DNA from 3 places in the Ectopseudomonas mendocina genome. Region 2 is predicted to be linked to each of the others. Evidence: riboswitches for the same ligand, from Rfam matches in the RefSeq annotation. Region 2 holds a riboswitch; each other region holds the start of a gene.
The links. A riboswitch is a leader RNA that binds a small molecule or an ion and turns the genes downstream of it on or off. The one in region 2 is predicted to bind cobalamin.
Positions count from the first base shown of each region.

Region 1: it holds a riboswitch for cobalamin, as region 2 does, so the genes downstream of both, C7A17_RS05700 (energy-coupling factor ABC transporter permease) here and cobO (cob(I)yrinic acid a,c-diamide adenosyltransferase) in region 2, are expected to answer to the same signal.
Region 3: it holds a riboswitch for cobalamin, as region 2 does, so the genes downstream of both, cobW (cobalamin biosynthesis protein CobW) here and cobO (cob(I)yrinic acid a,c-diamide adenosyltransferase) in region 2, are expected to answer to the same signal.

Region 1 covers NZ_CP027657.1:1,214,609-1,224,543, forward strand. The annotation lists gene ahr (NADPH-dependent aldehyde reductase Ahr) at 1-465, shown strand, start outside; gene C7A17_RS05675 (GNAT family N-acetyltransferase) at 525-971, shown strand; gene C7A17_RS05680 (aminotransferase-like domain-containing protein) at 1,109-2,452, opposite strand; gene C7A17_RS05685 (threonine dehydratase) at 2,533-3,504, shown strand; gene amn (AMP nucleosidase) at 3,627-5,099, opposite strand; gene C7A17_RS05695 (hypothetical protein) at 5,227-5,946, shown strand; gene C7A17_RS05700 (energy-coupling factor ABC transporter permease) at 5,956-6,636, opposite strand; cobalamin riboswitch at 6,689-6,891, opposite strand; gene C7A17_RS05705 (PaaI family thioesterase) at 6,944-7,375, opposite strand; gene C7A17_RS05710 (acyl-CoA dehydrogenase family protein) at 7,389-9,038, opposite strand; gene C7A17_RS05715 (TetR/AcrR family transcriptional regulator) at 9,035-9,676, opposite strand; partial or broken gene arfA (alternative ribosome rescue factor ArfA) at 9,910-9,935, shown strand, end outside.
Region 2 covers NZ_CP027657.1:87,452-97,386, reverse strand. The annotation lists gene C7A17_RS00550 (Rho-binding antiterminator) at 1-96, opposite strand, end outside; gene C7A17_RS00545 (OprD family porin) at 219-1,466, opposite strand; gene C7A17_RS00540 (DUF5610 domain-containing protein) at 1,790-2,929, shown strand; gene C7A17_RS00535 (glutaredoxin family protein) at 2,978-3,214, shown strand; tRNA gene C7A17_RS00530 (tRNA-Pro) at 3,277-3,353, opposite strand; gene C7A17_RS00525 (YgdI/YgdR family lipoprotein) at 3,485-3,706, opposite strand; gene mobA (molybdenum cofactor guanylyltransferase MobA) at 3,795-4,385, opposite strand; gene moaB (molybdenum cofactor biosynthesis protein B) at 4,454-4,993, shown strand; gene C7A17_RS00510 (molybdopterin molybdotransferase MoeA) at 4,990-6,204, shown strand; gene C7A17_RS00505 (C40 family peptidase) at 6,354-6,977, shown strand; gene C7A17_RS00500 (C40 family peptidase) at 7,105-7,629, shown strand; gene C7A17_RS00495 (hypothetical protein) at 7,636-7,956, shown strand; cobalamin riboswitch at 7,990-8,199, shown strand; gene cobO (cob(I)yrinic acid a,c-diamide adenosyltransferase) at 8,392-9,003, shown strand; gene C7A17_RS00485 (cobyrinate a,c-diamide synthase) at 9,003-9,935, shown strand, end outside.
Region 3 covers NZ_CP027657.1:2,248,238-2,258,172, forward strand. The annotation lists gene map (type I methionyl aminopeptidase) at 1-617, opposite strand, end outside; gene C7A17_RS10460 (ParD-like family protein) at 614-826, opposite strand; gene C7A17_RS10465 (hypothetical protein) at 1,017-1,247, shown strand; gene cobM (precorrin-4 C(11)-methyltransferase) at 1,470-2,225, opposite strand; gene C7A17_RS10475 (cobalamin biosynthesis protein) at 2,222-2,653, opposite strand; cobalamin riboswitch at 2,740-2,934, shown strand; gene cobW (cobalamin biosynthesis protein CobW) at 3,029-4,078, shown strand; gene cobN (cobaltochelatase subunit CobN) at 4,216-7,962, shown strand; gene C7A17_RS10490 (ATP-binding protein) at 8,312-9,313, shown strand; gene C7A17_RS10495 (vWA domain-containing protein) at 9,238-9,935, shown strand, end outside.

The sequences.
Region 1 (9,935 bases), 1.1 Mb from region 2:
CGTTTCCTCAACGCCTGGGGCTGCGAGGTGACCGCCTTCACCTCGTCGCTGAACAAGCAGGACGAAGCCAAACGCCTGGGCGCGCACAAGGTGGTGGCCTCCACCGACAGCGCGGCGATGAAGGCGATTGCCGGCACGCTGGATTTCCTCCTGGTCACTGCCAGCGCCGACCTCGACTGGATTGCCCTGCTCGGCACCCTGCGCGGCAAGGGCCGCCTGCACTTCGTCGGCATCGTGCCAAGCGCCATCCCGGTGCATGTGTTCAATCTGATCCCACAGCAGAAGAGCCTGTCCGGCTCGCCAGTCGGCTCCCCCAAAACCATGGCGACCATGCTCGAGTTCTGCGCGCGGCACCAGATCCTGCCGCAGGTCGAGCAGTTCCCCATGAGCCAGGTGAACGCGGCCATCGACCATCTGCGCAGCGGCAAGGCACGCTATCGCGTGGTACTCGACGCCAGCAAATGACAGCACGGGCGCAGAGCTGGCATGCTCTGCGCCCTGTTTGATCTTCGATACCTACTGACATGCCGCTGACTCTCGACACCCCCACCGACACTGAACTGCCCACCCTGGTGGAAGTCTGGGAGGCCGCCGTGCGTGCCACCCATCACTTCCTGCCGGAAAGCGACCTACAGGTGATCAAGCCCTTGCTGCGCGAGCAGTATTTCCCGGCCGTACAGCTGACCTGTGCACGCGATGAGTCGGGGCGAATCCTGGGTTTTCTCGGTACCAGCGAAGGCATGGTGGAAATGCTCTTCGTCGACCCTACCTGCCACGGCCAAGGCGTGGGCAAACGGTTGATGCTTCACGCCATCGACGAGTTGGGCGCCACGCGGGTCGACGTCAACGAACAGAACCCGCAGGCCGTCGGCTTCTACCAGCACCTGGGTTTCGTGGTGACCGATCGCTCACGCCTGGACGGCGGCGGGCGCCCCTTCCCGATCCTGCATATGCAACTCGCAACCTCATAACGCGGGCCAGTCGTAGGGCGGGCTCAGGAGCGCCAGCGAACAGCCCGCCCCCTTGCAAAGGCTTGCACCGCACACGCCCCCCCAAAAACGCCCTCGGCGACGCAGGAAGCCAAAGCCGAGCGCACTCTACGGCGAACTCAACCGATAGGCCAGGCCGCCACGATCGCTTCCAGCGCCCGCTTGAGTTCGACCCGACTGGCTGCCGCCGCGAGGCTGACGCGCACGGCATGTCCCGGATTGGCCTCTACCGCAAACACTTCTGCCGGCACCACCTCCACGCCATTCTGCCGGCACGCCTCGGCCAGGCCGGCAGGCGCTGCAGCGTCCAGCCACAGATGCGGCGCTACCGCCCGGCCCTGCGGCATGCGCGGCCCGAGCACGCGCGCGGCCAAGCGCCAGCGCTGTTGCAGCTCGTCGATCTGCCAGGCCAGACGCTGTTCGGCGATGCCACTTTCGATCCATTCACAACCCAGCGCCAGGCTCAGCGGCGTCACCGCCCAGCGCGTGGCCTGGGCCTCGGGGTCAATGCGTTCGAGCAACTCCGGCGCCCCCGCGATAAAGCCCAGGCGCAAGCCCGGTGCAACGCTCTTGGACAGGCTACTGATCAGCAGGCAACGTTCCGGCGCCTTTACCGCAAGCGGCGCCTCGCTGCCGAGTACGCCGTAGACATCGTCCTCGAGTATCCATAAGCCACGGCGTCGCGCCACCTCGGCGATGGCCGCGCGGCGCTCGGCGTCCAGGCTGGCGCCAGTGGGATTCTGCAAACAGGGCGTGAACACCGCCACGCGCGCCCCGGTGGCACGAGCCAGGCGATCGAGGTCATCGGGCAGAATGCCGTGCTCGTCCATCGCCACACCGTGCAACGGCAGGCGCAATTGGCGTGCAGCGGCCTTGATTCCCGGCGCGGTATAGCGCTCCACCAGGATCGGCTCGCCCGCTTCGCAGAGCGCCAGCAGCGCCGCCGACACGCCCTGCTGGGCACCGGCGCAGAGCAGCAGGCCGCCTGGCGCCAGCTCCAGGCCGCGTCGGCGCAGCCAGGTCGCACCCGCCAGATGCGCACGCTCGACCAGCGCCGCCGACGGGTAGGCCTGCAACGCGTCCAGCTCGCCACGTGCAGCCAGTGCGGCGAGGCTGGCGGAGAGGTCATGATTGTCCGGATCATGCACCGGCACATTGGTCGACAGGTCGATCAGCTCGCCCTGCGCGGTCGGTTGCTTGAGGCGGAACAGGCTCGCTTCGCGGCTGCCGGCCAGCACGTAGGTGCCGCGCCCGACCTCACCAGAGACCAGGTGCCGCCGCGCCGCTTCGCGGTAGGCGAGCATCACCGTGCTCGGATTGATGCCCAGCGTCCAGGCCAGGCGCCGCTGAGGCGGCAGGCGCTCGCCGGGCTTGAGTTCACCCCGGCCGATGGCCGCAGCGATGGCCTCGACCAATGCCAGGTATGTGGGTAAGGCGCTGTCTTGAAGGTCAGGAAGCCACATTGCTTGCCATGCAATATAAAGATTTACCCATACAATGCGCCGCACTAGCATCGAGGTCAACGCCACCCGGAGCATCCGCCATGTTCGACCTCGCCCAACTGCGCCAGAGCGCGCAACTGGTTCACCGCCATATGGCGGCCACGCCGCAACTGAGCTGGCCGTTGCTGGCGCAGCGCACGGGCTGCGAGGTCTGGGTCAAGCACGAGAACCACGCCCCGACTGCCGCCTTCAAGGTGCGCGGCGGGCTGGTCTATATCGACGCCCTGCTGCGCCGCGAGCCGCAGGTGCGCGGGCTGGTCACCGCCACGCGCGGCAACCATGGCCAGAGCCTGGCGCTGGCGGCGCGCGCCGCGGGCCTGGCGATTCGCATCCTGGTGCCACATGGCAATGCCCGCGAGAAGAACGCCGCGATGCGCGCCCTCGGCGCCGAGGTGATCGAACATGGCCGCGACTTCGACGAAGCCCGTGCCGAAGCCGCGCGTATCGCCGAACGCGACGACCTGCACTGGGTGCCGTCACTGCACGAGGATCTGGTGCGCGGCGTGGCTACCTATGCCCTGGAACTGCTGGAGGCGGTACCGAATCTGCGCCGGGTGTATGTGCCTATCGGCCTCGGCTCGGGCATCTGCGGGATGATCCGCACCCGCGACCTGCTTGGTCTCGACACCGAAATCGTCGGCGTCGTCGCCAGCGGCGCCGACGCCTATGCGCAGAGTTTCGAGCAAGGCCGCCTGGTGCAGACCGAACGCGCCGATACGCTGGCCGACGGCATGGCCTGCCGCCAGCCGCAAGAATTGGCGCTGGACATGATCCGCGTCGGCGCCTCGCGCATCGTACGGGTCGACGACGAGGAAATTCGCGCCGCCATCCGCACCTATCACGAGGACACCCACAACCTCGCCGAAGGTGCCGGCGCTGCGGCGTTGGCTGCTCTGATGCAGGAGCGTGAACTCAATGCCGGCCAGCGCGTGGCCGTGGTACTCAGCGGCGCCAACATCGACCGCGCAGCGCTGGCCGAACTGCTACGTGACGAGGCGCCGGTTGCGGCCTGAAATGCCCCGACCAGCGATGGCTGAATGGCGTAGGGTGCGCTGTGCGCACCGCTGGCAAACAGATACTTGAGCGCGACAACAGCCTGCTGGCCGCGCTCAAGCCTTCAGCGCCGGATTGCACCTCAACGGAACGGCGGCTCGTCGAAGCTGCGCAGCTTGCGCGAATGCAGCGAGTTGAGCTGGCTGCGCATCAGTTCCAGCGCGGCGATGCCGATGTGCAGGTGCTGAGTCACCGCGCGCTCGTAAAAGGCGCCGGCGGCGCCGGGCAGCTTGATCTCGCTGTGCAGCGGCTTGTCCGACACACACAGCAGGGTGCCGTAGGGCACCCGCAGGCGATAGCCCTGGGCTGCGATGGTGCCGCTTTCCATGTCCACCGCCACCGCGCGCGACAGGTTGATCAGCGGGCGCTCCTGGGCCCAGCGCAGTTCCCAGTTGCGGTCGTCGTAGGTCAGCACGGTGCCGGTGCGCAGGCGCTTCTTCAGCTCGTCGCCCTGCTCGCCAGTGACCAGCTTGGCCGCCTCTTGCAGCGCCTGCTGCACTTCGGCCAGCGCCGGCAGGGGAATGTTCGGCGGCAGCACGCGGTCGAGAATGCCGTCACGGCGCATGTAGGCGTGGGCCAGCACATAGTCGCCGATGGTCTGCGACTGACGCAGGCCGCCACAGTGGCCGATCATCAACCAGCAGTGGGGGCGCAGCACGGCCAGGTGGTCGGTGATGTTCTTGGCGTTGGACGGGCCGACGCCGATATTGACCAGGGTGATGCCGTGGCCATCCTCGGCCTGCAGGTGGTAGGCCGGCATCTGATAGCGGTGCCAGACCACATTCTCGATGATTGCCTGCATCTCGCCTTCGGCCATGCCACGCTCGACCACCACATTGCCCGGCAGCACCATGCGGGTGAAGCGCGAGTCGCCCACCAGCATGTCCAGGCCGTGACGGATGAACTGGTCGACATAACGATGGTAGTTGGTCAACAGGATCCAAGGCTGCACATGGCGCCAGTCGCTGCCGGTGTAGTGCTGGATGCGCTTGAGCGAAAAATCGGTGCGCGCCGCGTCGAACAGCGCCAGCGGCAGCGGGTCGATGTTCTCCCAGTCGTACAGGCCATCGGCGGTGCCGTCGGTGGCGGCGGACAGGTCGGTGCTGGGGAATACGCGCGCCAGCTCGGCGGCGGTCACACCACTGCCGGCCAGCTCATCGCCGCCCTCGACCACGTACGGGTAAGGAATGTTCTGCTGGCTGCGGCCGACTTCCACGCGCAGGGTGAAATCGTTCATCAGCGGACGCAGTTGCTCCAGCAGGTATTTGCGGAAGGCCGCCGGCTGGGTCACGGTGATGGCGTAGGTGCCAGGCACCTGCACCTTGGCGTAGGCGCGCACGGTGGTCGGCACCTCGCCCTGGCACAGGTAGGTCAGGCGCAATTCGGGGTAGCGGAACAGGCAGTGCTCGCTGGCATCGGGACGGATGCGCTCCTTGAGGTAGCGTTTGAGCGCGTGGCTCAGGGCGCCAGTGGCCTCCTGGTGCAACGCGGCGAGGCGATCGACGGCCTCTTCGGGCGTGAGGGCAACGATGAAATCATCTGAGCAGGCTTTCACTGTGCATCTTCCTGACTGAACGTACGCGCCTATCTTGCCTGCATACGGTGACGAAAACATAGCGCGACAGGACTCACCACCCGACGGCCGAGACTAGACTTGGAGCTACTCGTCGGAGGTCATTACCATGGTTCGTCCAATCCTTCTGCTGCTGGCTGTCGTTTCCTGCTTCAGCGTTCAGGCAGGTGAGCTGGACGGTCACTACCGCGCCACGCTCGACGGCCTGCCGACCGTGCTGATTCTGCGCCAGCAGGGCAATCAGGTTGAGGGGCAATACGTTGAGAATCAGACCCTGCGCCTGAATCTGAAGGGCCACTACGATGGACAGGTGCTGCGCGCCGAGATCAGCGATCCACAGTCCGGCCTGCTGCTGGCCAACATGAACGCCACCTACGCCAATGCCATGCTCAACACCAGCATCGCGGCTCGCAACCCACGCAACGGCGAGGTACTGGAACGTCAGACACTATTCCAGCGCGAAGCAGCAGCCCCCCCACCTGCAGCAGGCGTTCAGGATTCGGCACTGGTCGGCACCTGGGTGCACGAGAAGATCATCAACAGTGGCGGCGCCAACTTCGCTTCGTTCAACACCGTGATGACCCTGCAGTTGAACGCCGATGGCAGCGTCACGCAGTGGAGCCGCTCGGCCGGCGGCGGCAGCGACTGGAGCTACGACAGCCCCGGCGAGGTGCAGTACAGCGGCCAATGGCGCAGCCAGGACGGCATGCTGATGGTGCGCCTGGCAGGCGCCGCCGATTATCAACCCGCTGCCTATTACCGCTTCAGCGACCAGTATCTGGTCACCGAGAGCAATACCGGCAAGATGATCTGGCAGCGCCGCCGCTAAACGACTGGGTCAGGCCGCCTGGTGCAGGCGCACGTTGAACAGCGGCCCCTGGCTGAAACGCGACAACGCCTTGGCACCGGCCAGCACGCCCAGGTCGATCAGCGGCTCGATCAGGATCACGCTCATGTAAGCCAGGCCGAAGCTGCCCACTGCTGCCAGGTTTTCGCTGGAAAAGCCGTGACCGTAGAAGGCCCAGAACGCGACCCAGGCGACGATGCCACCCTGGTAGGCAGTCGACAGTGCCAGTGCCTGCTTATAGGAAAGATCGACGTAGGCGGTACCCGGCGCAACGATGCGCTTGGCCAGCAGGCTGATGCCCCACAACGGGATCAACAGCGTGGTGACGTTCATGCCGTACTGCGGCAGGTCGAACTGGGCGAACAGCAGCCCCTGCAGCAACAGCCCCGCGGCCAGGCCGATGGCAGCAGCACCGGCACCGAACAGCAACAACAGGGTAGAACCGAGGATCAGATGCACCTCGGAAACACCCACCGGGTGATGCGGGAATACTTCGAAGAAGCAGAACACCAGGGCGGTGGTCAGCAGGCTGCGCAAAGCCAGGGCGGCGACACCACCGTTGCTGCGGACGCTGTCCAGGGCGAGTTTGGCGGTCAGGCCGAAAGCGGTGACGGCCGTTGCGTAGCTGAGGAGGATCTTGGCGCCTTCGACGACACCGGGTTCGATATGCATGCGAGTTCCTTGTTCGCGCCCACCGCGCGACGATTCGGATGAAGGTTGGGCGAAACGCCCGTTGTCGATGGCAGGTCTCCTGGCTCACGGCTTGGCACTCCGCCCGCCTTCCCGACCGAAGTCAGTGGCATGAGGGCATCGTTCGCCGCTTACAGTTGCGGGGGCAGCCAGGGCATTGGCGAGATTCGCCGCACCCTGTTCCCTTTTCATCCGCGTCACATGCGTGCACGCAGAACCATCGAGCGCAAGATTACTCGCCTGCTCGGCTAAAAAACAGCGTGCCTGGCCATCCGCTCTCGGCTCTCGCTCAGGCCGGCAACGTCACCACCGCCATGGTCACCGAAGCCTTGCTGTACAGGCGCTTCTGGCCGCTCTCCTCGCCGAACACCTCGGCCTCAACCACCGTGGCCTGGCGCCCGGCCTTGAGCACCTCGGCGCGGCAGAACAGGCGCGTGCTACGCGCCGGGCGCAGGAGGTTGACCTTGAATTCCAGGGTCAGCACCGTCTGCCCTTCGGCCACCAACGTCGCGGCGGCGGCACCGGCAGCATGATCGGCCAGAGTGGTCTGCACACCAGCATGGATGAAACCGTTCTGCTGCAGGTGGCGCGGCAGGATATCCAGCGCCGCCTCGACCCACCCTGGGCCGCAGTCGGTGGCACGAATGCCGAGATCCTGGATGAAATTGGCGTCGGCGAAGCCTTGCTCAACCAGCTCCCGATAACGCGGATGAGCGTGCATGGCGAACCTCCGATCAGGCCAGGTGCGGCGTGCTACGCGCCAGCAGCGCCTCGACGTCGACACCACGCGGCAAGGTGCCGTAGACCCGGCCACGGCCCTCCAGACGGCTGGCGATAAAGGCATCGGAGACGGTGGCGTTGCCCGCTTCCAGCAGCAGCTTGGCCTGCAGCGCCACGGCCATGTCTTCGGTGAGCTGGCGGGCGCGGTACTGGATATCGGCGGTATCGCTGAAGTCGGCCTTCAAACGCTGGATGTGCGCCTTCAGACGGGCATCACCGTGGCCGTCGCCCAGCTCGGCGAACAGCGCATCGAGCACGCCCGGTTCCTTGGACAAGGCGCGCAGCACGTCCAGACACTGCACGTTGCCCGAACCTTCCCAGATCGAGTTGACCGGCGCTTCGCGGTACAGGCGCGGCAGGATGGTTTCCTCGACGTAACCGGCGCCGCCCATGCACTCGCTGGCCTCGTAGATCATTTCCGGCGCACGCTTGCAGATCCAGTACTTGCCCACGGCAGTGACGAGGCGGGCGAACTTGTCTTCCTGCGCGTCATGCGAGTGGTCGAGCGCACGCCCCATGCGCATGCACAGCGCCAGCGCGGCTTCGCTCTCCAGCGCCAGGTCGGCCAGCACGTTCTGCATCAGCGGCTGGTCTGCGAGCAGCTTGCCGCCGACCTGGCGGTGTGCGCAGTGGTGCGCGGCCTGGGTCAGCGCCTGACGCATCAAGCTGCTGGAGCCGACCATGCAATCGAAGCGCGTCATCGCCACCATCTCGATGATGGTGGGCACGCCGCGTCCTTCCTCGCCAAGCATCCAGGCGAAGGCACCGCGGTACTCCACCTCGCTGGAGGCGTTGGCCCAGTTACCCAGCTTGTTCTTCAGGCGCTGGATGTAGAACGCGTTGCGCGTGCCGTCAGGGCGGTGACGCGGCAGCAGGAAACATGACAGGCCCTTGTCTGTGTAGGCCAGGGTAAGGAAGGCATCACACATCGGCGCCGAGCAGAACCATTTGTGGCCAACCAGCTCGTAGCCCTGCCCCGGCCCGCCGAGGCCGATGGGATAGGCGCGGGTGGTGTTGGCACGTACGTCGGTGCCGCCCTGCTTCTCGGTCATGGCCATACCGATGGTGACGCCGGTTTTCTGCTCCATCGGTAAATTGCGCGGGTCGTACTCGGTGGCGAGGATCTTCGGCAGCCACTGCTCGGCCACGTTGGGCTGCAGGCGAATGGCAGGCACCGCAGCGAAGGTCATGGTCAGCGGGCAGCCGCTGGCCGCTTCGGCCTGACTGTGCATATAGGTCAGGCCGGCACGGGCGACATGCGCGCCAGCGCGTGGGTCTGTCCAGGGCAGCGACGGCAGGCCATGCTCGACGGCCGTGCGCATCAGCTCGTGGTAGGCCGGGTGAAACTCCACCAGATCGATGCGATTGCCGTAGCGATCATGACTCTTGAACACCGGCTTGTTCTCGTTGGCGAGAAAGCCTGCCTGCATCAAGGCGCCGCCGGCCAGCGCGCCATAGGCGCTCAGACGCTCGTCGGCCCAGGCCCCATCATAACGACGAGTCCACTCCTGCAGCGGCAGATCGAGGCGGTAGAGGTTGGTGCCGTCCAGGCTCGGCACCTGGTTGAACACTTCATGTGTTTCGGCATGCAGGCTGGGTCTCATCGCGAGGGCTCCTCGGCGCCGACGGCGCGCAGACAGAAGGTGGCAAGGCTGGCGCTGACCTGAGCCAGCTCCAGGGTGGGTTGACCGGCCTCGCGAGCGGCGCGAGCAGGTGGTGACAGGGGACCGACCAGCGCCTCGGCAATCGCGCCGACCAGGCAAGCCGACGTCAGAGCGATCTGCTCGACGCGAAATTCGCCGGCAGCGGCGCCTTCCTCCAGCAAATCGATGAACAGTTCGGCATAGGCTTCACGGTAGAGCAGGCGCTGCTCGTCGACCTCCGGATCGACCGGCTCGGCGATCAGCGCAAAGGCCAGGCGGCGGCTGTGCCAGGCGCGGGCGGCGAACTGTTCGAGGCCGATACGCAGCCGCTCACGGGCACTGCCCGGCCCGCGCAAGGCGGTGGCCAGGGCATCAACCTCACGTTGGCTGGCGCTGGCGAAAACCTCGGCGGCCAGTTCGCCCTTGCTGCGAAAATGGCGGTATAGGCTGCCAGTGGCGATACCGACATGCTCGGCCAGCGCCTGCATGGTCAGGGCAGCGAAACCGCCCTCGGCCACCCGTAGCAAGGCGCAATCGAGGATGCGCTGGCGCTGCGTCTGATCGCGGTCGAGTCGAGCTTCAGTGATGCGATAAGCCATGGTCTGAATCCTGATTCACCTGCATGTAGTGAATCAGGATTCAGACCACGGCTAAAGGGACGATCCGGCCAAAACTGCGGCCGAAAAAGCGCCAAGCGGGGGGGGGGGGGGCGAGAACACCTGCCGACACACCGGTTCGAGTCGCCCGCCTCTACGGTCTGGACATTTTCTGTACAGCGGCGCATATTTTTTCGCGCGCCTGCATGGGAGCAGGCTCAACCGAGGATCACCGTATGAGCAAGAAAGCCGCAAAGCGGCC
Region 2 (9,935 bases):
GCCATCGACCAGTTCGATAGCCAACTGATAACGGTGCATGCAGGCGATCTCCAGGTAGTCATAGAGATCGCAGGCCAGGGGTTGGTAGTCGTCCATCGAATCGTCCTCCGCGCTGGCCTAGAGCCTAGCCGAGAAATGACCCTGGCTGTTTTCCATACGCGATAAAAAACGCCGCAACCCTATGCAGGGTTACGGCGTTATCGTTTCGCTGGTAAGCCTTACATCAGCGGAATGGTGTAGCTGACGATCAGGCGGTTTTCGTCCAGGTCACCGATGCTCGCGTTGGAGCGCACCATCGCGTTACGCCAGCGTACGCCAAGGTTTTTCAGCGGGCCTTCCTGGATGATGTAGCTGATGTCGACGTTGCGCTCCCATTCCTTGCCGCTTGCGCCGCCCACACCATCGAAACCGTCACCGGTGACGTAGCGGACGAAGGCCGTCAGGCCTGGGATGCCGTAGCTGGCGAAGTTGACGTCATAGCGCGCCTGCCAGGATTTCTCGTCCTTGCGGGTGAAGTCGAGAATCTGGATGTAGTTGACGATGTACGGATCGGTTTCGGTCAGGAAGGGGAAGGCGTTGTCGCCGCCGACCTTCTGGTAGCCCACGCGGAAGGTGTGCGCGCCGATGCCGGCCCAGAGGTTGATCGAGGTCAGGTCGTTGTCCAGGTTGCCGCCGAGTTTGCGACCGTTGTCCTGCGAGTCGAAGTAGGCCAGGTTGCCGCCCAGTTTCCAGTCGCCGATCGGCTGTACATGGATCAGGTTGTACAGTTTCTGGTCGTAGATATCCTCCAGTTCGCCATACCACAGGCCGACGGTAGTATTGCCGTCATTGAACTTGTAATCGCCGCCGGCGAAATTGTAGCGGTCGCTCTCGCCGCCGACGTTGCTGGCGGTGATGTCGACCCGGTCGGTGGAGGCGCGCTGATTCACTTCACGCAGTTGACCGCCATTGAGGGTCAGTCCGTCGATCTCCTGCGAGGTGATCATGCCGCCAGTGAAGACCTGTGGCAGCAGGCGCGAGTCGCCGGAGCTCACGATTGGCAGCTTCGGCATGAGCCCGCCGACCTTGCCGACGGTTTTCGAGATGCGCGCTTTGACTGCCCCGCTGAGCTCGGAATACTCGTCCGGCCCCTCGTTGCCGAAACTGTTGGGTAGCAGCCCGGTGCCGGCGCGTTCGTCAGACGAGTCGAGTTTCAGGCCCAGGCCTGCATAAGCGTCCAGGCCAAAACCGACGGTGCCCTCGGTAAAGCCGGATTCGGCCTTGAGGATAAAGCCCTGTGCCCACTCCTCGCGCTTGGACTGCTGTGCAGCGGTCGTGTCGCGCAGGTCGCGGTTCATATAGAAGTTGCGCAGTTCCAGAGTGGCTTTGCTGTCGCCGATGAAGTCAGCCTGTGCCAGGCTCGGCAGGGTCATGCTTGCGCCCAGCGTGGCGAGGGCCACGGCACGGGCGAGGGGAGTCTTACTCATTATTGTTGTCTCCTCGTTGTTATAAGCAGGTCGGCCACGAAGTGACCGACCAGTTACGGCGCGGTGAAATAAAGCACTTAGCCTGCGAGTCGACTGTAAGACTTTAGTCTGGCGGGGCTTCGAGCGAAGTTGGCATATTGCTGCGCATAGGCTCTAGCTCGTGGTTGGCAGAGATTTCCCTGGGTTAGGCCATCTATCGGGAAAATTTCGCTCGAACGAAGTCGAGCTGAGAAAAATCGGCAACCGTTGGTCGATAAAGGTTAAAGCTTGCCTCCGTCCGGCCGCTAAGTTCGGCAGATAACCTGTTCGGGTACCCACCACTCATGAATCCTCTGAGCTCACTGAATTCCGCCGCCTCCCGCACTGCGCAGGCCAGTCAGTCGATGGCCTCGCGCAACAATGCTGCCGATGCACAGGCCACCTTGGCCAATCGCCTCGCCGAGAAGCTCGGCGTGCCGCCGGGCTCGCTCTCTGGGTCGCGTGATGACTACACCCCTGAAAAGGTTGCCGGGCGGATTCTCGGTTTCATCGAGCAGCGCCTGCAGAGCGAGGCGGCTGCCGGTGCTGACCCGGCCAAACTGGACAAGCTGCTGACCCAGGCCCGTGAGGGCGTGGAAAAAGGCTTCGCCGAGGCGCGCAAGATTCTCGATGGCATGGGCGTGCTGAAAGGCCAAGTGGCGGGTGACATCGACGACACCTACAAGCGCATCCAGGATGGCTTCGGCGATCTCGACAAGCGTTTCGGCAGCGCCGCCCCCAGCGCCCCGGACAAGGTGGCGGTAGCGGGTTACAGCGAGCGCTTCAGCGCGTTGGCGGAAACCTTCGACCTGTCCGTCACCACTCGCGATGGCGACCGCCTGCGTATTTCCGTGGCGCAGGCGTCGGCCAGTTGGTCGCAGAGCAGCTTCGCCGCGTCCAGCGATGGCAAGTCCACCAGTGTGGTGGGTAGCAGCCAGTCCGGCAGCATGCAGATCGGCGGCTGGCAGGTGGACGTCGAGGGCGAGCTTGATGACGATGAGATCAAGGCGCTGGAGAAACTCTTCAGTCAGGTACAGGATCTCTCCGACAAGTTCTACGCCGGTGATCTGGCAGGCGCCTTCGACCGCGCCATGGCGCTGGATATGGATGGCGAGCAATTGGCGTCGATGTCGCTGCGCCTGACCCAGACCAGCGTGCGCCAGGCTACCGATGCCTATGGCGCGGTGGCCGGGCAGGGCGCCAGTGCGGTCAACAGCGGTCTGCAGGACTATGCCCAGGGGCTGCTCGATGCGCTGCGCAGTGCTGGTGACCTGGCTCAGGATGCTGGCGGTATGCTCAAGGAACTGCTCAAGGGCGGCTTCTCGCTCGATGAGCGCTTCGATTTGCCGCGCCTGGAGAAGGCCGACAGCCTCAACCGCAGCCTGCTCGATGGCCTGCAGTCGCTGATCGCTGGTCAGCCTGGCAAGGACGCTGACGCGAGCTGATTGCCGCCGGTGCTAAACTGCGCGCCTTGCTGATAGTGAGGTGCGCTCATGACGCCTGAATGCCAACTTTTCGGAACCCTGGGCTGCCATCTTTGTGAGGTGGCCGAGGCACTACTCATGCCATTCGTCGAGAACGGCCTGCTGGTCGAGTTGATCGATATTGCCGAGCATGAAGGGATGGTCGAGCAGTACGGTTTACGCATTCCGGTACTGCGTCGCTGCGACAACGCAAGCGAACTGAACTGGCCGTTCGATGCCGAGCAGGTGGTGGCCTTTCTGAGCTGAGAAGGGCGCGTCAACGAAACGCAGGCAATAAAAAACCCGCCGATTAAGGCGGGTTTTAAATTTGGTCGGAGAGACAGGATTCGAACCTGCGACCTTCTCGTCCCGAACGAGACGCGCTACCAAGCTGCGCTACACTCCGAATGCCGCGTATTCTACCGAAAAACTTTTACTGCACAAGGGGTTAGCCCGAAAAAAACTACGAGCCGGCAACCCGGTTGCCGACTCGTATCATCCTTATGGCTGGCCGATCCAGGCGCTCAGGCTGTTGCCTCAGAGCTCCTTGACGGTCTGAACCTGATCCTTGTTGATCGTGGCACGTTTGCCGTCGAGTTGCTCGAACTCGTAGAAGCCGGATTCTTCATCGAATTTGGGCTTGTCCACGGTCTGGATCTCACGGCCGTCATTCAGCGTTATTACCGACGGGCTGGAGCAGCCGGCCAAAGCGGCAAGGCCGAGGGCAATCAGCAGGGCGGGGATGATCCGTTGGTTCATGGTCTGTCTCCTTGGGTAATACAAAGGTGTGCTTTACCCTGGCTCAGACGTAAAACCATCGTGCGAGTTCCGCCAAGGCTCTTTCAGCCTAGTCTTCCGGTGGCGTGCTCGCGAGCATCTCCGGTGTATTGAGGTTGGCCAGGCGAGTGTCGTCGAGCGAGCAGTCGATGGCCACCGGCTCAAGTCGGCCGAACCAGCGTTGCGGGCTGCGCTCGCCAGACTGCCAGGCACGTTCGAGATCCTCTTTGAGCACCGTGGGCAGCAGGCAGAACAGCGGCTGCCAATAGTTGCCCTGGCGGATCACCACCGGCCGGCTCCCGGCGTGAGTCAGCAGTGATTCGATCAGTGCGCGGTCTACCAGTGGGGCGTCGCACGGCAGCACCAGCATCTGTTCATGACGCGCTGCGGTCATGCCCGCGCGAATTCCTGCCAGCGGGCCCTGGAAGTCCTGATCCTGATCGGTCACCAGTTGATCGGCATACGGTGCATAGCGGTCATTGTTGCGGTTGCAGGAGATGATCAAATCGTCGCTCAGTGGCCTGGTCAGATCATGCAACCAGGCAATCAGCGGCTGGCCGCGCCACTCCAGCAAGCCCTTGTCGCGGCCACCCATGCGCTGGCTTCGACCGCCGGAAAGCAGCAGCACCGAGCAGGTGGGGAGGGCGTTGGGTACGGGCATGCGGGCAGTCTCCGGGGGCAGGCTGTGTGATATAACAGCGCCCATTGTCTACTAATTGGATGCCTGCCATGAACCACAAGGCCGATGCGGTTTTCGTGCCGCTGAACATCGCCGTGCTGACTGTCAGCGACACGCGCACGCTGGAGACCGACACCTCGGGGCAACTGCTGGTCGATCGCCTGACCGGCGCCGGTCACCAACTGGCCGCTCGCGTGCTGCTCAAGGACGACCTGTACAAGATCCGCGCCCAGGTGGCGACCTGGATTGCCGAGGATCAGGTTCAGGTGGTGGTGGTCACGGGCGGTACCGGTTTCACCGGGCGCGACAGCACGCCGGAAGCAGTCACCTGCCTGCTGGACAAGCAGGTCGATGGCTTCGGCGAGCTTTTCCGGCAGATTTCCGTGGCCGATATCGGTACTTCTACCATCCAGTCGCGCGCATTGGCCGGATTGGCCAACGGCACGCTGGTTTGCTGCCTGCCGGGTTCGACCAATGCTTGCCGCACCGCCTGGGACGGAATCCTCGGTGAGCAGTTGGATGCGCGGCACCGTCCATGCAACTTCGTCCCGCACCTGAAACAGGTAGGTGCCTGCGAGACCCGTGGATGAGCGGTTGCGATCATCCTGGTCTGTTGCCGATGGAGGCGGCGCTGGAGCGCCTGTTGGCGTTGGCAGAGGCGGCACCCATCGAGCAGAACGAGCTGGTTGCGTTGGCCGAGGCCGATGGTCGAGTGTTGGCCGAGCCGCTGATCGCGGCGCTGGATCTGCCGCCCTGGGCCAACAGCGCGATGGACGGCTACGCCTTGCGTCTGGCTGATTGGACGGGCCAGGCGTTGCCGGTCAGTCAGCGTATTCAGGCTGGCACTGCGCCTGTCTCCCTGCAGACGGGAACCTGCGCGCGCATTTTTACCGGTGCGCCGCTGCCCGAAGGTGCCGATACCGTCGAGATGCAGGAAAACGTCGAGCTGGATGAGGCTGGAAGCGTGCATTTCCGCGAGCCGCTCAAGGTCGGGCAGAACGTACGTGCTCAAGGTCAGGAAACCCGTATCGGAGAATGCGTGCTGCCGGCCGGCACGCGTTTGGGGCCTATCGAGCTGGGGTTGGCGGCGTCTTTGGGCGTAGCGCAATTTTCGGTGCGTCGGCGACTGCGCGTTGCCGTGCTGTCCACGGGGGATGAGCTGGTCGAGCCGGGTCAGGCACTTGGCCCTGGGCAGATCTACAACAGCAACCGGCGTTTGCTGATCGCCTGGTTGCAGCGGCTGGGCTGCAGCGTGGTGGATGCGGGAATATTGCCCGATGACCTGCAACGTACCCGCGAAGCGCTGGGTGCCTTGGGCGAAGTCGATCTGATCCTGTCCACGGGTGGCGTTTCGGTGGGTGAGGCGGATTTTCTCGGCATGGTTCTGCGTGAGGCGGGCGAACTGTCGCTGTGGAAGCTGGCGATCAAACCGGGCAAGCCGCTGACGTTCGGCCATTACCAAGGTGTTCCGGTCATCGGCTTGCCGGGCAACCCGGCTTCGACGTTGGTCACCTTCGGCTTGCTGGCGCGTCCCTATATGCTGCGTCGTCTTGGTGTACAGCGTGTCGAGCCCATGGGTTTTGCGGTGCCGGCAGGTTTTACCTGGGGCAAGCCGGGCATGCGCCGCGAGTACCTGCGAGCGCGTTTGGAGAATGGCCGCGTGGTGCCTTATGCCAACCAGAGCTCTGGCGTGCTGCGCAGTGCCGCCTGGGCTGAGGGCCTGGCCGAGGTCATGGAAGGCAGTACGCTGGCCGAAGGTCAGATGCTGCGGTTTATCCCGTTGAGCGAGATTCTCGGTTAGGTTCTGATTCGCCCGGCCAGGCAGATGGTCGGGCGCTTTAGATGGCGCGGCGAAACCACTGGGTCACATTTCTAACGATAGAATTTGCAAATGAGCGTTATAGAAGGCATAGTCGCCAACTTGTAAATTCAACCGACACGGTCGTGCCCATGCTAAAACGCTTCGCACCCCTCGTGCCTCTTGCACTCACAGTCTTTCTCGCTGCCTGCGCCGGCCACTCGCCGCAACCGCAGATCAGCGAAGCCACGGCCGAGCCAGTCACTCGCCCGCTCTCTCATCGGGTCATACCAGCCGATGACGATGAAATCACCGCACTGATCGACGACAAACCCTACGAAATGCCGCAATTGGCCGACAGCCTGCTTGATCTCGGCCGTTCGCTGATCGGTACTCGCTATCGCTACGGTGGGACCTCGGTACAGTCCGGGTTCGATTGCAGCGGCTTCGTCGGTTACCTGTTCCGCAAAGAGGTCGGTCTCGAATTGCCGCGCTCCACTCGTGAATTGATCAATCTGGATGCGCCGAAGGTGGCCCGTGCCGACCTGGAGCCAGGTGACCTGATTCTGTTCAACGATCGCGGCCGCGGTCGCGTCAGCCACGCCGGCATCTACCTGGGAGATGACCAATTCATCCATTCCAGCAGCAGTCGCAGTGGTGGCGTGCGCATCGACAGCCTGGACGACAGCTACTGGAATCGCAGTTACCTGCAAGCCAAGCGCGTGCTCGCCCTGGCTCCGGTTGAAGATCAGGTCGCTGCCAAGCGTCATAACTGATGTATACGGCGTAACCGCAGAATCTGTTCAAGGGCTGTTTCGATAGGTCTTGAACGGAGCTGAGGGTTGCGCCGTTCGTCGTGAATCGGCAGAGTAGAGCGCATTCAGGCTCTGGATCGCCTCGCTTATGCCCGTCACGACCCGTGTCGTCCTTATCTCCCTCGTTCTGCTACTGAGTGCGTGTAGCAGTCGTGCTCCCTCTCCTCAGCCTACCTACAGTCCTCCAGTCTCTTCTTCGTCCTATCAGGGCGGCGCCGAAGATGTCTTGTTCCGCGCCCTCGGTCTGGTCGGTACGCCCTATCGTTATGGCGGCAATACCCCGGAAGGCGGCTTCGACTGCAGTGGTCTGATCGGCTACGTCTACCGCGATGCAGCCGGTATCAGCCTGCCACGTTCGACCCGTGAGCTGAGCGCGATGCGTACCCCGGATGTTCGGCGCGATGCCCTGCAGAGTGGTGATCTGGTGTTCTTCGCCACCAATGGCGGTCGTGCCGTCAGTCATGCCGGCATTTATGTCGGCGAGGGGCGTTTCGTCCATGCGCCGTCCAGTGGCGGTACCGTGCGCCTGGACAGCCTCGATAACGTCTACTGGCAGCGTGTCTACCTCGATGCCAAACGAGTCATCACCCCAGAGCTCGCTCGTAACCCCTGACCCTCCATGAGCGAGCCCATTCGCCTGCCGCCTCAGCCTGAGCTCTGTGAGCTGTGCGCGCGGTCTGTCGCACTGACCCGCCATCACCTGATTCCCAAGGCGCTGCACGACAAGGTCTATGTGCAGAAACGCTTCGCTCGTCATGAGCGCATTACCGCCACGCTTTGGGTCTGCCGCGCCTGCCATAACCAGATTCACCGTCTGTTCAGCGAAAAGGAGCTGGCGCTGACTTACAACAGCCGCGAGGCGCTGCTGAGTGATGAGCGTTTGCGGACTTTCGTCGATTGGTTGGCGAGCAAACCGCCTGGGTTCATGCCCAGGCACTGAGCGGCGTTGACGGGTAGGGCTGCCAGCCTCTACCCTGCGCGCCTTGCTTCAGGTGCCCCGAGTCGCTGCGAATGACGGCCGAGGGGTGAAACAGGGAAGCCGGTTCGAATGCCGGCGCTGCCCCCGCAACGGTAGGTGAGTCAAACGCTGCTCGAAGCCACTGTGCTATGCACGGGAAGGCGCGGTGTCGAACCTTTGGGTTCGCTCACGAGCCCGGAGACCGGCCTGTCGCAGTTTCACGGCATCGCGGAGGGCGCTGTCCGGCTAACGCTCCGGTTTGACCGGGGCGTTCGTGTTTTCTGTCTTCCGCTCGCCTGACCAGCCATTGGCACCTGGATGAGGATGTGCGGATCATCGCGACCTTCTTCCTCATTGCCGTTCGCACTGTTTATCGATCAACAGGCGGCGCGGGTGCCTGACGTACAGGAGCACAGCATGAGCGAGTCCACCGAGCGCGATGCCCGCCACAAGGCGCGCATGCAGCGCAAGAAAGCCCTGATCGACGAGAAGATCGCCCAGGCTCAGGACGAATACGGCCTGCTGCTGGTGCACAGCGGCAATGGCAAGGGCAAGAGCAGCAGCGCTTTCGGCATGGTCGCGCGCGCCCTCGGTCATGGCCTCAAGGTCGGCGTGGTGCAGTTCATCAAGGGTGCCGCCAGCACCGGTGAGGAAACCTTCTTCCGCCGCTTTCCCGAGGAAGTCAGCTATCACGTGATGGGCGAGGGTTTCACCTGGGAAACCCAGGATCGCCAGCGTGATATCGCCAAGGCGCAGGAAGCCTGGGCCATTGCCAGGCGCTTGCTTGGCGATGAATCCATCGGCCTGGTGGTGCTGGATGAGCTGAACATCGCCCTCAAGCATGGCTATCTCGAACTGGATGCGGTGCTGGCCGATATCGAAGCGCGGCCGCTGCTGCAGCACGTGGTGGTAACGGGGCGGGGCGCCTTGCCGGGGATGATCGAGGCGGCCGATACGGTCACCGAGATGAGTCTGGTCAAGCATGCGTTCAAGTCCGGAGTGAAGGCGCAGAAGGGCATCGAATTCTGATGGAAGCACGTCACTGCCCGGCGCTGCTGATTGCCGCGCCAGCTTCGGGTCAGGGCAAGACCACCGTCACCGCCGCGCTGGCGCGCCTGCATACGCGTCAGGGGCGCCGGGTGCGAGTGTTCAAGTGCGGCCCGGACTTCCTCGATCCGATGATCCACGCCCGCGCCAGCGGCGCGCCGGTGTACCAGCTCGACCTGGCCATGGTGGGTGAGGCGGAGAGCCGCCGGCTGTTGTGGCAGGCCGCGGGCGAGGCCGATCTGATCCTGATCGAAGGGGTGATGGGCTTGTTCGACGGCAAGCCGTCGGCGGCCGATCTGGCCCGTTACTTTGGCGTACCGGTACTGGGCGTGATCGACGGTGCAGCCATGGCGCAGACCTTCGGCGCGCTGGCTCACGGCCTGGCCACCTTCCAGCCGGATCTGCCGTTTGCCGGAGTGCTCGGCAACCGCGTCGCCAGTACCCGCCATGGCGATATTCTGCGTGATGCCTTGCCATCGAGCATCCGCTGGTTCGGCGCTTTGCCGCGCAGTGCCGCGGTGGAGTTGCCGAGTCGGCATCTGGGCCTGGTGCAGGCAACTGAGCTGGCCGATCTGGAAGCACGCCTGGACGCCGTCGCCGACGCCCTGGCGGCCAGCGCCGATGTCGATCTGCCGCCGGCGGTGAGCTTCGCCGCGCCGCAGATCGACGAACCTGCGCCCTTGCTCCAAGGCGTGCGGATCGGTGTGGCGCGGGATGCCGCGTTCGCCTTCCTTTATCAGGCCAATCTCGACCTGCTGCAGGCGCTGGGGGCTGAGCTGCGCTATTTCTCGCCGCTGATCGATCAAGCGCTGCCGGACGTGGACAGTCTCTACTTGCCTGGCGGTTATCCCGAGCTGTACCTGGCAGAGCTGGAGGGCAACCAGGCCATGGCTGCGGCGATCCGTACCCATCAC
Region 3 (9,935 bases), 2.2 Mb from region 2:
TGGTTGAGCATCGGCTCGATGGTGAAGGTCATGCCTTCGCGCAGGGTCAGGCCGGTTCCGGGTTTGCCCCAGTGCAGCACCTCGGGAGGCTCGTGCATTTCCCGGCCGATGCCGTGGCCGCAATATTCCCGAACCACCGAGTAGCGGTGGGCGCGGGCATGCTGTTCGATGGCGTGGCCGATATCGCCGAGCCGAGCGCCTGGCCGCACCGCCTCGATGCCCTTGCACATCGCATCGTAGGTGACCTGGACAAGCTGGCGCGCCTGCTGCGAAACCTCGCCGATCAGGTAGGTCTTGCTCGAATCGGCGATGTAGCCGTTCTTTTCCAGGGTGATATCGAAGTTCACCAGGTCGCCGCTGCACAGGATCTCACCGGCGCTGGGTACGCCATGGCAGACCACCTCGTTACGCGAGGTATTCATCGAGTAGGCGAAACCATACTGACCCTTGCTCGCGGGCCGTGCCTTGAGTTCGCCGACGATGTAGTTATCCACAAGATCGTTGACCTGCAGGGTCGACAGGCCAATCAGATCCAGTCGATCCAGGTAGCCGAACACGCCCGCCAACAACCTGCCGGCTTCTGCCATCAGGGCGATTTCTCCGGGTGTCTTGCTCATGAGGCATCCGCCATACGCGGCGGAACCATCACACCGGCCGCACGCAGCTCGGCCGCCATGACCTCGTTGAAGCTCAGGGTCGGGTTCATCTCGCACAGCATGCCGATGCGAATCCAGAAACCCGCCTGGGCATTGATCGAGCGGCCCGACACGCTGCTCGCCCTGCGAATCTGGTCGTGCAGCTCATCATCGATGTTGACGATGCCCATGGGGCCTCCTGCTATATGTTTCGTATATGAATCGTATAGGGTTTGGTCGGTAATTTCACCTGTACCCTCGCGAAGTCTGATGGTGGTCAGCGCCTGTGAGTGCTCCGATCCCTTAAAATGGTCGGTGGATCCGCTGACTGACTCGGTCAGGCCGGCGGGGCGCAGGAGTCATGCGGGTAGAGGAGAGAGGATGAAGCGCGCAGATGTGAAACAGAGAACGGACGAAGGGGTGCTGTTCGACACCCAGGTCATGGTCAATCCGGCCAATACGGCGCAGTGGATCGTGTTCTTCAAGAAAGACGCCGGGCGCAGCTTCTTTCTGGTGGACGAGGCCGAACAGGTGGAGACCTTCTCCGACCTGAACGAGCTGATGGTGGAGTTGCGGGCATTGGGTATCAAGCGGGTCGAAGTACAGCTCTGATCCACAGTTGCTCACAATTGGCGTGGATCATCTTGTGGATATCCTCGTGATACCTGGCTGTAGCCCTTTAATGCTGGTACTTTCGGCCAGTTGTACAAAAACTGACCCTCGGCAAATGGCTATCCACAGTAGTCTGGGATAACTTCCTTGCTTTCTTGTTGATAAGTTATCGAAGGCCAATGAATACGGGGCTTTCAGCGATTTGCGCAGTTTATCGCCAGGTCAGTCGCGACCGGGACGATAGAGATGCCGATGGGTAGCGTCGTACAGCGCCGATTCGGCGAAGGCGCCCGGATCGAGCACATGACCGACGAGGATCAACGCCGTGCGGCGGAAGTCCTTGGCTGCAACCTTGGCTTCGATATCGGCCAGGGTGCCCAGTACCCAGTCCTGATCCGGCCAGCTCGCTCTGTGGATAACCGCAATGGGGCAGTCGGCGCCGTAGTGCGGCAGCAGTTCGGCCACGATCGCTGGTAACTGGCGCACGCCGAGGTGGATGGCCATGGTCGCGCGGTGCCTGGCCAGGTCATGCAGCTGTTCGCCCTCGGGCATCGGCGAGGTGGTGCCGTAGCGAGTGAGGATCACCGTCTGGGCGATGCCGGGCAGGGTCAGCTCGGCTTCCAGCAACGCTGCGCAGGCCGCAGTGGCGGTGACACCGGGAATGATCTCGAAGGGGATGCCGAGCGCGCGCAGCTCGCGAATTTGCTCGCCAATGGCGCCGTACAGCGACGGGTCACCGGAATGCACGCGGGCCACGTCCTGGCCGCGCTCATGGGCCTCATGCAGCAGTGCGATGATCTCGCCCAGGTGCAGCTCGGCCGTATTGACCACCTGTTCGGCGTTGTGACCCTGAAGCACCGCCTCGGGCACCAGCGAGCCGGCATAGAGGATCACCGGGCACGAGCGGATCAGGCGTTGACCCTTGACGGTGATGAGCTCGGGATCGCCGGGGCCGGCGCCGATGAAGTAGATGGTCATGCGGGCTCTCTATCGAATGTGGCCAGCGCACAGGTGGCGCTGGCGCTGCGCTTCTTCAGGCCGAGCAGCTGCGCGTTGCTGCCCAGGCGGGTGGCCAATGCCAAGGCGCACGGCTCGGCCACGGCAGGGGCGCCGGTGGTGGATCGCGTGAGCAGGCTGGCGGTGTTCGCCGACTGGTAGGGCATGAGGTCGTCGGGGGTGAAGAAGCTCAGCTTCAGCTTCAGGCACGTGGCCAGTTCATGCAGCGCCGGCTCGTCGTGCTTGTGCGCAATGCTGGCCAATCCTGCAAGGTTATCCACCGTCAGTTCATGTTGCGCCAGGCTGTGGGTCAGCAGGGCGAGCAGCTCGTCCTGTGCACAACCGCGCCGACAGCCCAGGCCGGCAACCACCTTGGCGGTGGCGGGGGGATCGAGGTGGCTGGCGGTCATGAGCGGCAGTCGTGTCGGAGGGGGACGTAGCTCATCATGGCGCCTGCCAGCGGTCAACCGCGATTGACCGGCCGCCGCTGCCTGCGTAGCCTTCTCGCTTTCGAGGTTCTTTCCGGCAAGCCGCCGGGGAGCTAAGAGGGAACAGGGTCGATGCCCTGGCTGCCCCCGCAACTGTAAACGGTTATGCCCTTCGTTAAACCACTGCCAACCGGCGGGAAGGTGAAGGGATGCGCGCCGCGCAAGCCGTGAGCCAGGAGACCTGCCTCGACAATCAGCCACTTGCTCGGACGGGGTGATCCGACGCGGCCAGCACGCCCCTGCGTGCCCGCCTGCCCATACCCGTCCGCCGAACTTAACGACGCCACGGGGCCCTCCATGAAAACCCTCGCCAAACTGCCTGTCACCATCGTCACCGGTTTCCTCGGTGCCGGCAAAACCACCCTGCTGCGCCACCTGCTGGCCAATGCCGGCGGCCGCCGTATCGCGGTGATCGTCAACGAGTTCGGCGAGTTGGGCATCGACGGCGAGATCCTCAAGCAGTGCTCCATCGGCTGCAGCGAAGAAGAAGCCAATGGCCGCGTCTTCGAACTGGCCAACGGCTGCCTGTGCTGCACCGTGCAGGAAGAATTCTTCCCGGTGATGCGCGAGCTGGTGGCGCGCCGTGGCGACCTCGACCACATCCTGATCGAAACCAGCGGCCTGGCGCTGCCCAAGCCGCTGGTGCAGGCCTTTAACTGGCCGGAAATCCGCAACGCCTGTACCGTCGATGCGGTGATCACTGTGGTCGACAGCCCGGCGGTGATCGCCGGTACTTTCGCCGCCTTTCCCGATCAGGTGGACGAGCAGCGCAAGCTTGACCCCAACCTCGACCACGAGTCGCCGCTGCATGAGCTGTTCGCCGACCAGTTGGCCAGCGCTGACCTGGTGATCCTCAACAAGGCCGATCTGCTCGACGCCGACGCGCTGGCTGCCGTGCGCACCGAGGTGGCCGAGGAGCTGCCGCCGGCGGTCAAGGTGATCGAAGCGCATGGTGGTGAGTTGCCGCTGGACGTGTTGCTGGGTCTGAACAGCGAAACCGAGCTGCATATCGACAGCCGCCGCACCCATCATGACGATGAAGACGAGGATCACGATCACGAGGAATTCGACTCGTTCCACGTGGAACTACCGGAAACAGAGGAGGCGCGCCTGCTGGCCGCTTTGAAGGGCGCCGTGGCCAAGTACGGCATCCTGCGTGTGAAGGGCTTCGCGGCGATCCCTGGCAAGCCGATGCGCCTTTTGGTGCAGGGTGTCGGCCAGCGCTTCGACCGCCACTTCGACCGCGCCTGGCAGGCCGATGAAGTGCGCCAGAGCCGCCTGGTGGTGATCGGCCAGCAGCTCGACCGCGTGGCCATCGAGGCCGAGCTGAAGGCGGCGTTGGCCTGATACAGAGCGTAGGGCGTACTCGCGTAGCAGTACGCCGTGTGGACATATGTGCTGGCGGTGGACTGTTCGCTTCGCTCCTGAGTCCACCCTACGGCGCTAAGAGCAATCGCGGCTAAAGCCCCTCCCACAGAACGAATATGCATTTACTGCGCACCCAGCCCGGCGCTCAACTGCCGGCCGACAGCATCGCCGACCTCGGCCAGACGCCTGCCGATTTGGTGATCCTGTGCACGGGCGATTCGCACTTGTCGTTGCTGACCGAAGCCGCCCGGCAACTGCCGAACGACTATCCCAGCCTGCGCCTGGCCAGCCCGGCACAGCTGAGTAACAACGCCTCGGTGGACTACTACGTCGAGCAGGTGCTGCAACATGCCAAGGTCATCCTGATCTCGGTGCATGGCGGGGTCAGCTACTGGCGCTACGGTGTGGAGCGTCTGGTTGAGCTGGGCGCGCGCGGCGCCACGGTGATCATGGTGCCCGGCGACGACAAGCCCGACCCGGAGCTGAATGCGCTCGGTAACGTTGCTGAAGAAGACAGCCAACGCCTCTGGCAGTACCTGCGCCAGGGCGGCTTGGAGAATGCCTGCCAGTTGTTCCGCTGCATCGGCAGCCGTTGGCTGGGCCGCGACGACACGTGGCAGGAGCCGCAACCGCTGCCGCGCGTCGGCCTCTATCACCCGCAGCGCAGCCCGGCGGCGCTGGCTGACTGGCAGGCGCAGTGGCAGCCGGAGACGCCCGTGGTGGCGCTGCTGTTCTATCGCAACCATGTGCAATCGGCGAACACCGCCTTCGTCGATACCTTTTGCCAGCACCTCATCGTGCAGGGCCTCAACCCGCTGCCGATTGCCGTGGCCAGCCTCAAGGAACCTGCATGCCTGGAACAGGTGCAGGCCTGGCTGGACGAAACTAACGCCGCGCTGATCATCAACACCACCGGCTTCGCCCTGTCCAACCCCGAGGCGCCACAGGCGCGGGTGTTCCGTCGCGATATCCCGGTGCTGCAGGCCATCTGCTCGCTGGACAACCAGGCGCAGTGGCAGGCCAGCGCCCAGGGCCTGGGCTCGCGCGATCTAGCCATGCACGTAGTGCTGCCCGAGCTGGATGGCCGGCTGATCGGTACCGCCATCAGCTTCAAGGGGCTGGCCTGGCGTAGCGAGCGCAGCCAGAGCGACGTGGTGTGCTACCAGGCGCATGAACCGGGCATGTCTCACGTCGCAGAACTGGCGCGTAACTGGTGTCAGTTGGCGATCAAAAGCAACGATCAGAAGCGAATCGGCCTGATCCTGGCCAACTACCCGACCCGCGACGGCCGCATCGGCAACGGCGTCGGCCTGGATACACCGGCTGCCGCCCTGAATATCCTCCGCGCCCTGAAGGCCCAGGGGTATCCGGTGGATAACCTGCCGGACAGCGGCACCGCACTTGTCCACAGCCTGCTCGGCGGCGTCACCAACGATCTCGACGGCCTCGATACACGGCCTTGCGCGCAAAGCTTGGCGCTGGACGACTACCTGGCGTTTTTCCACAGCCTACTCGCTGCCAACCAGCAGGCAGTGCGCGAACGCTGGGGTGAGCCGCAGGATGACCCGATGTTCCGCAGTGGGCGGATGATGGTCGCCGGCCTGCGCTTCGGCCTGACCTTCGTTGGCATCCAGCCGGCGCGCGGTTATCAGCTCGACCCGGCGGCGGTGTACCACGACCCCGATCTGGTGCCGCCGCACGGCTATATCGCCTTTTACGCCTGGCTGCGCACGGCCTTTGTCGCTGATGCACTGATCCACGTTGGCAAACATGGAAATCTGGAATGGCTGCCGGGCAAGAGCGTCGGCCTGTCCGAGGGCTGCTGGCCGCAGGCGCTGATTGGCCCGCTGCCGAATATCTACCCCTTTATCGTCAACGACCCGGGCGAGGGCGCGCAGGCCAAGCGGCGTACCCAGGCGGTGATCATCGACCACCTGATGCCGCCGCTGACCCGCGCCGAAAGCTACGGCCCGCTACGCGATCTGGAGCGGCTTGCCGACGAGTACTACGACGCCAGCCAGCTCGACCAGCGCCGCGCTGTCGAGCTGCGTGGCGAGATCCTGGCCAAGGTGCGCGAAGCCAGCCTCGACCGCGAGCTGGGCCTGCAGCTCAATGACGATGCCGACAGCTGGCTACCGCAGCTCGACGCCTACCTGTGCGACCTCAAGGAATCGCAGATTCGCGATGGCCTGCATGTGTTCGGCGAGTCGCCCGCCGGGCAACTGCGCCGCGACACCCTGCTGGCGCTGCTGCGCATTCCCCGTGGCGATGGACAGGGCGCCAATGCCAGCCTGCTGCGCGCTCTGACCCGTGGCCTGGAGCTGGGCTTCGATCCGCTGGATTGCGATATGGGCCAGCCTTGGGAGGGGCTGCGCCCACAGGCCTTGCAGGCTGTGGATAACAGTCTGTGGCGCACTGTCGGTGACACCCGCGAACGCCTGGAACTGTTGGCGCTGCGGCTGATCGAGCAGCGCCTGGCAGGGGAGCATAGCGAAGCGTTTGGCGCCGAGGTGGCGCTGATCCTCGACGGCCTGGCCGAGCATATCGCGCCGCTGCTCGATGCCTGTGGCGACGCCGAGATGGGCGGCCTGCTGGCGGCACTGGAGGGGCGTTTCGTCCCAGCCGGGCCGAGTGGCGCACCGAGTCGTGGTCGCCTCGACGTGCTGCCCACCGGGCGCAACTTCTTTACCGTCGACGTGCGGCATCTGCCCACGCCCACCGCCTGGCGCCTCGGAGTGCAAGCGGCGGATCGCCTGCTGGAGCGCCACCTGCAGGACGAGGGCGACCATCTACGTCAGCTCGGCCTGTCGGTATGGGGCACGGCAACCATGCGCACCGGTGGCGACGATATTGCCCAGGCCCTGGCTTTGATGGGCGTGCGCCCGGTGTGGCAGCCCGGCAGCCAGCGCGTCGAGCGCTTCGAGGTGTTGCCGCTGGAACAGCTTGGTCGACCCCGGGTGGATGTGACTCTGCGCGTGTCAGGCTTCTTCCGCGATGCCTTCAGCAACCTGATTCGCCTGTTCGACGAGGCCGTGCAGGCAGTGATCGAACTGGACGAGCCGGAAGACATGAACCCGCTGTCGGCGCGGGTCTGGCGCGAGTCGCTGTCGCTCCAGGACAGCGGCTTGGATGAAGCCGAAGCACGGCGCCAGGCTGGCTGGCGGGTGTTCGGCGCCAAGCCGGGGGCCTATGGCGCCGGAGTGCAGAACGCCATCGAGGAGCGTCTGTGGCAGAGCCGTGCCGACCTGGCCGAGGTCTACCTCAACTGGGGCGGTTACGCCTACGGCAGCGGCGCCGAGGGCGCGCCCGCGCGGCAGCGCTTCGTCGAGCGCCTGGAGCAGATGCAGGCGGTGCTGCACAACCAGGACAACCGTGAGCACGACATCCTCGATTCCAACGACTACTACCAGTTCCAGGGCGGCATGCTGGCGGCGGTGGAAACCCTACGTGGGCTCAAGGTGGCCAGCTACTTTGGCGACAACAGCCAGCCGGACACGCCGCGCATTCGCAGCCTCAAGGAAGAGCTGAGCCGCGTGGTGCGTGCCCGCGCTGCCAACCCCAAGTGGATCGAAGGCATGAAGCGCCACGGCTACAAGGGCGCCTTCGAGCTGGCCGCGACCATCGACTACCTGTTCGCCTTCGACGCCACCAGCGAACTGGTCGATGGCCACCAGTACGCGCTGCTCACCGATGCCTACCTGCTCGACAAGGACACCCGCGACTTTATCCAGCAGCACAACCCCGGCGCGCTCAACGATATCCTCGAACGCCTGCTGGAAGCCCAGCAGCGCGGCTTGTGGGAGAATCCCGGCGAATACCGAGAGGCGCTGGAGAATCTGCTGCTCGATAGCGAGGAAAGCTGATGCGCGTGCTTTTTCTCCCCTCTCCCATTCATGGGAGAGGGGCCGGGGGAGAGGGTTTATCCGGTGACGCCGAGCCCGTAGGGTGGGTTAGCCGCCTGTCGCCGTGTCTGACCGGCTCACCGAAGTGGTTGCGGCGTAACCCACCATTGGCGCCACACGATGTATCGCCTGGTGGGTTACGCGGCGCGCTACGTTTTTCTGCAGATATAAGACCGGCGTTCTGCGCCGCTAACCCACCCTACGGGTGCAGCGTGCCCATTGTAGGAGGCGCTTCAGCGGCGACATGCTCGCGGCTAAAGCCCCTCCCACAAAAGCCAGGTGCGACCGTTCACCTCCACGGATCACTGCCATGACCGAACATCATTTCCCCCTCGCCGCCGTGGTCGGCGCCGATTCGCTGAAGCTGGCGCTGTGCCTGGCGGCCATCGACCCAGCCATCGGTGGGGTGCTGATCGAAGGGCCGCGCGGTATGGCCAAGTCGACCCTGGCGCGTGGTCTGGCCGATCTGCTGGACGGTGGACGCTTCGTCACCCTGCCGCTGGGGGCGAGCGAGGAGCGCATCGTCGGCACCCTGGATCTGGACGCCGCGCTGGGCGAGGGGCGGGCGCAGTTTTCCCCAGGCTTGCTGGCTCGCGCCGACGATGGCGTGCTGTATGTCGATGAGGTCAACCTGCTGCCGGATCATCTGGTCGACCTGCTGCTCGATGCTGCTGCTAGCGGCGTCAACCATGTCGAGCGTGACGGCATTTCCCACCGGCATGCCGCGCGCTTCGTGCTGATCGGTACCATGAATGCCGAGGAAGGCGAACTGCGCCCGCAACTGCTCGACCGTTTCGGCCTCAACCTGGCCCTCGATGGTCAGCCGCAGCCGGCCGAGCGCGCCGAGATTGTCCGTCGCCGGCTGGCCTTCGATGCCGACCCTGCTGCCTTTCTGCAGCGCTGGCAAACCGAGCAGGCTGCCCTCGCGACCCGTTGCCAGAAAGCCCGCCATCGCCTGGCCGATATCCCGCTGGATGACACCGCCCTAGGCGAGATCAGCCAGCGCTGCTTCGCCGCTGGCGTCGACGGCCTGCGCGCCGATCTGGTCTGGCTGCGCGCTGCCCGCGCCCATGCCGCCTGGCGTGGCGCAGCGGGCATCGAGCCTGTGGATATCGAGGCGGTGGAGGACTTCGTCCTGCGCCATCGCCGTCGCCAGCTACAACCGCCGGCTGCCACACCGCCCGAGCAGAATCAGGCGCCGCAGCAGGTGCAGGAACAGAGCCAGGGCGAAGGGCAGTGGGGCGAGCTGCCGGCGCAGCCGCAGGCCATGGGCGAGCGACGCGTGCCGCCGCGCTGGCCAAAAAAGTCCTGAGCATCCGCCCGCGCACAGCCACAGGCGCGGATGCCCGCAACCGGCCCGGACGACTCAGCGGCGGCCTGCGTGGCGCCGCCTGCAGCGGTGCGGACGGGCGTATCGATTGGCCGGCGACCCTGCGCCAGGGCCGACCGCAACGCCGCGAACAGTTGGTGCTGCGCCCGCGCAGCCAGCAGGCCGAGGAACTCTGGTTGGTGTTGGTCGATGCCTCCGCTTCCACCCGTCGCCATGGTGCACTGAGCCGGGCCAAGGGCGTGCTCGCCGAGCTGTTCGACAGCGCCTATCGCCAGCGTGCGCGCCTGGCCGTGCTGCAGGCCGGTGGCCGCGAGGCGCAATGGCTGTGGCAGGGGGGCAAGGCTAGCGCTGAGCTACACCGCTGGCTGCACGAGCTGGGCGCGGGCGGTGGCACGCCGCTGCTCGATGCGCTGAATCAGGCGGGTGACTGGCTGTCGCGTCGGCAACGAGGGAAGCCGAGCGAACGCCAGCGCCTGCTGATCCTCACCGATGGTCGCCTGCGTGACCTGCCAAACCTGGCGCCGCTGCCGTGCCCAACCCTGCTGCTCGACACCGAACGTGCGCCCATCCGCCTGGGTCGCGCCCGGCAACTGGCGCAGGCGTT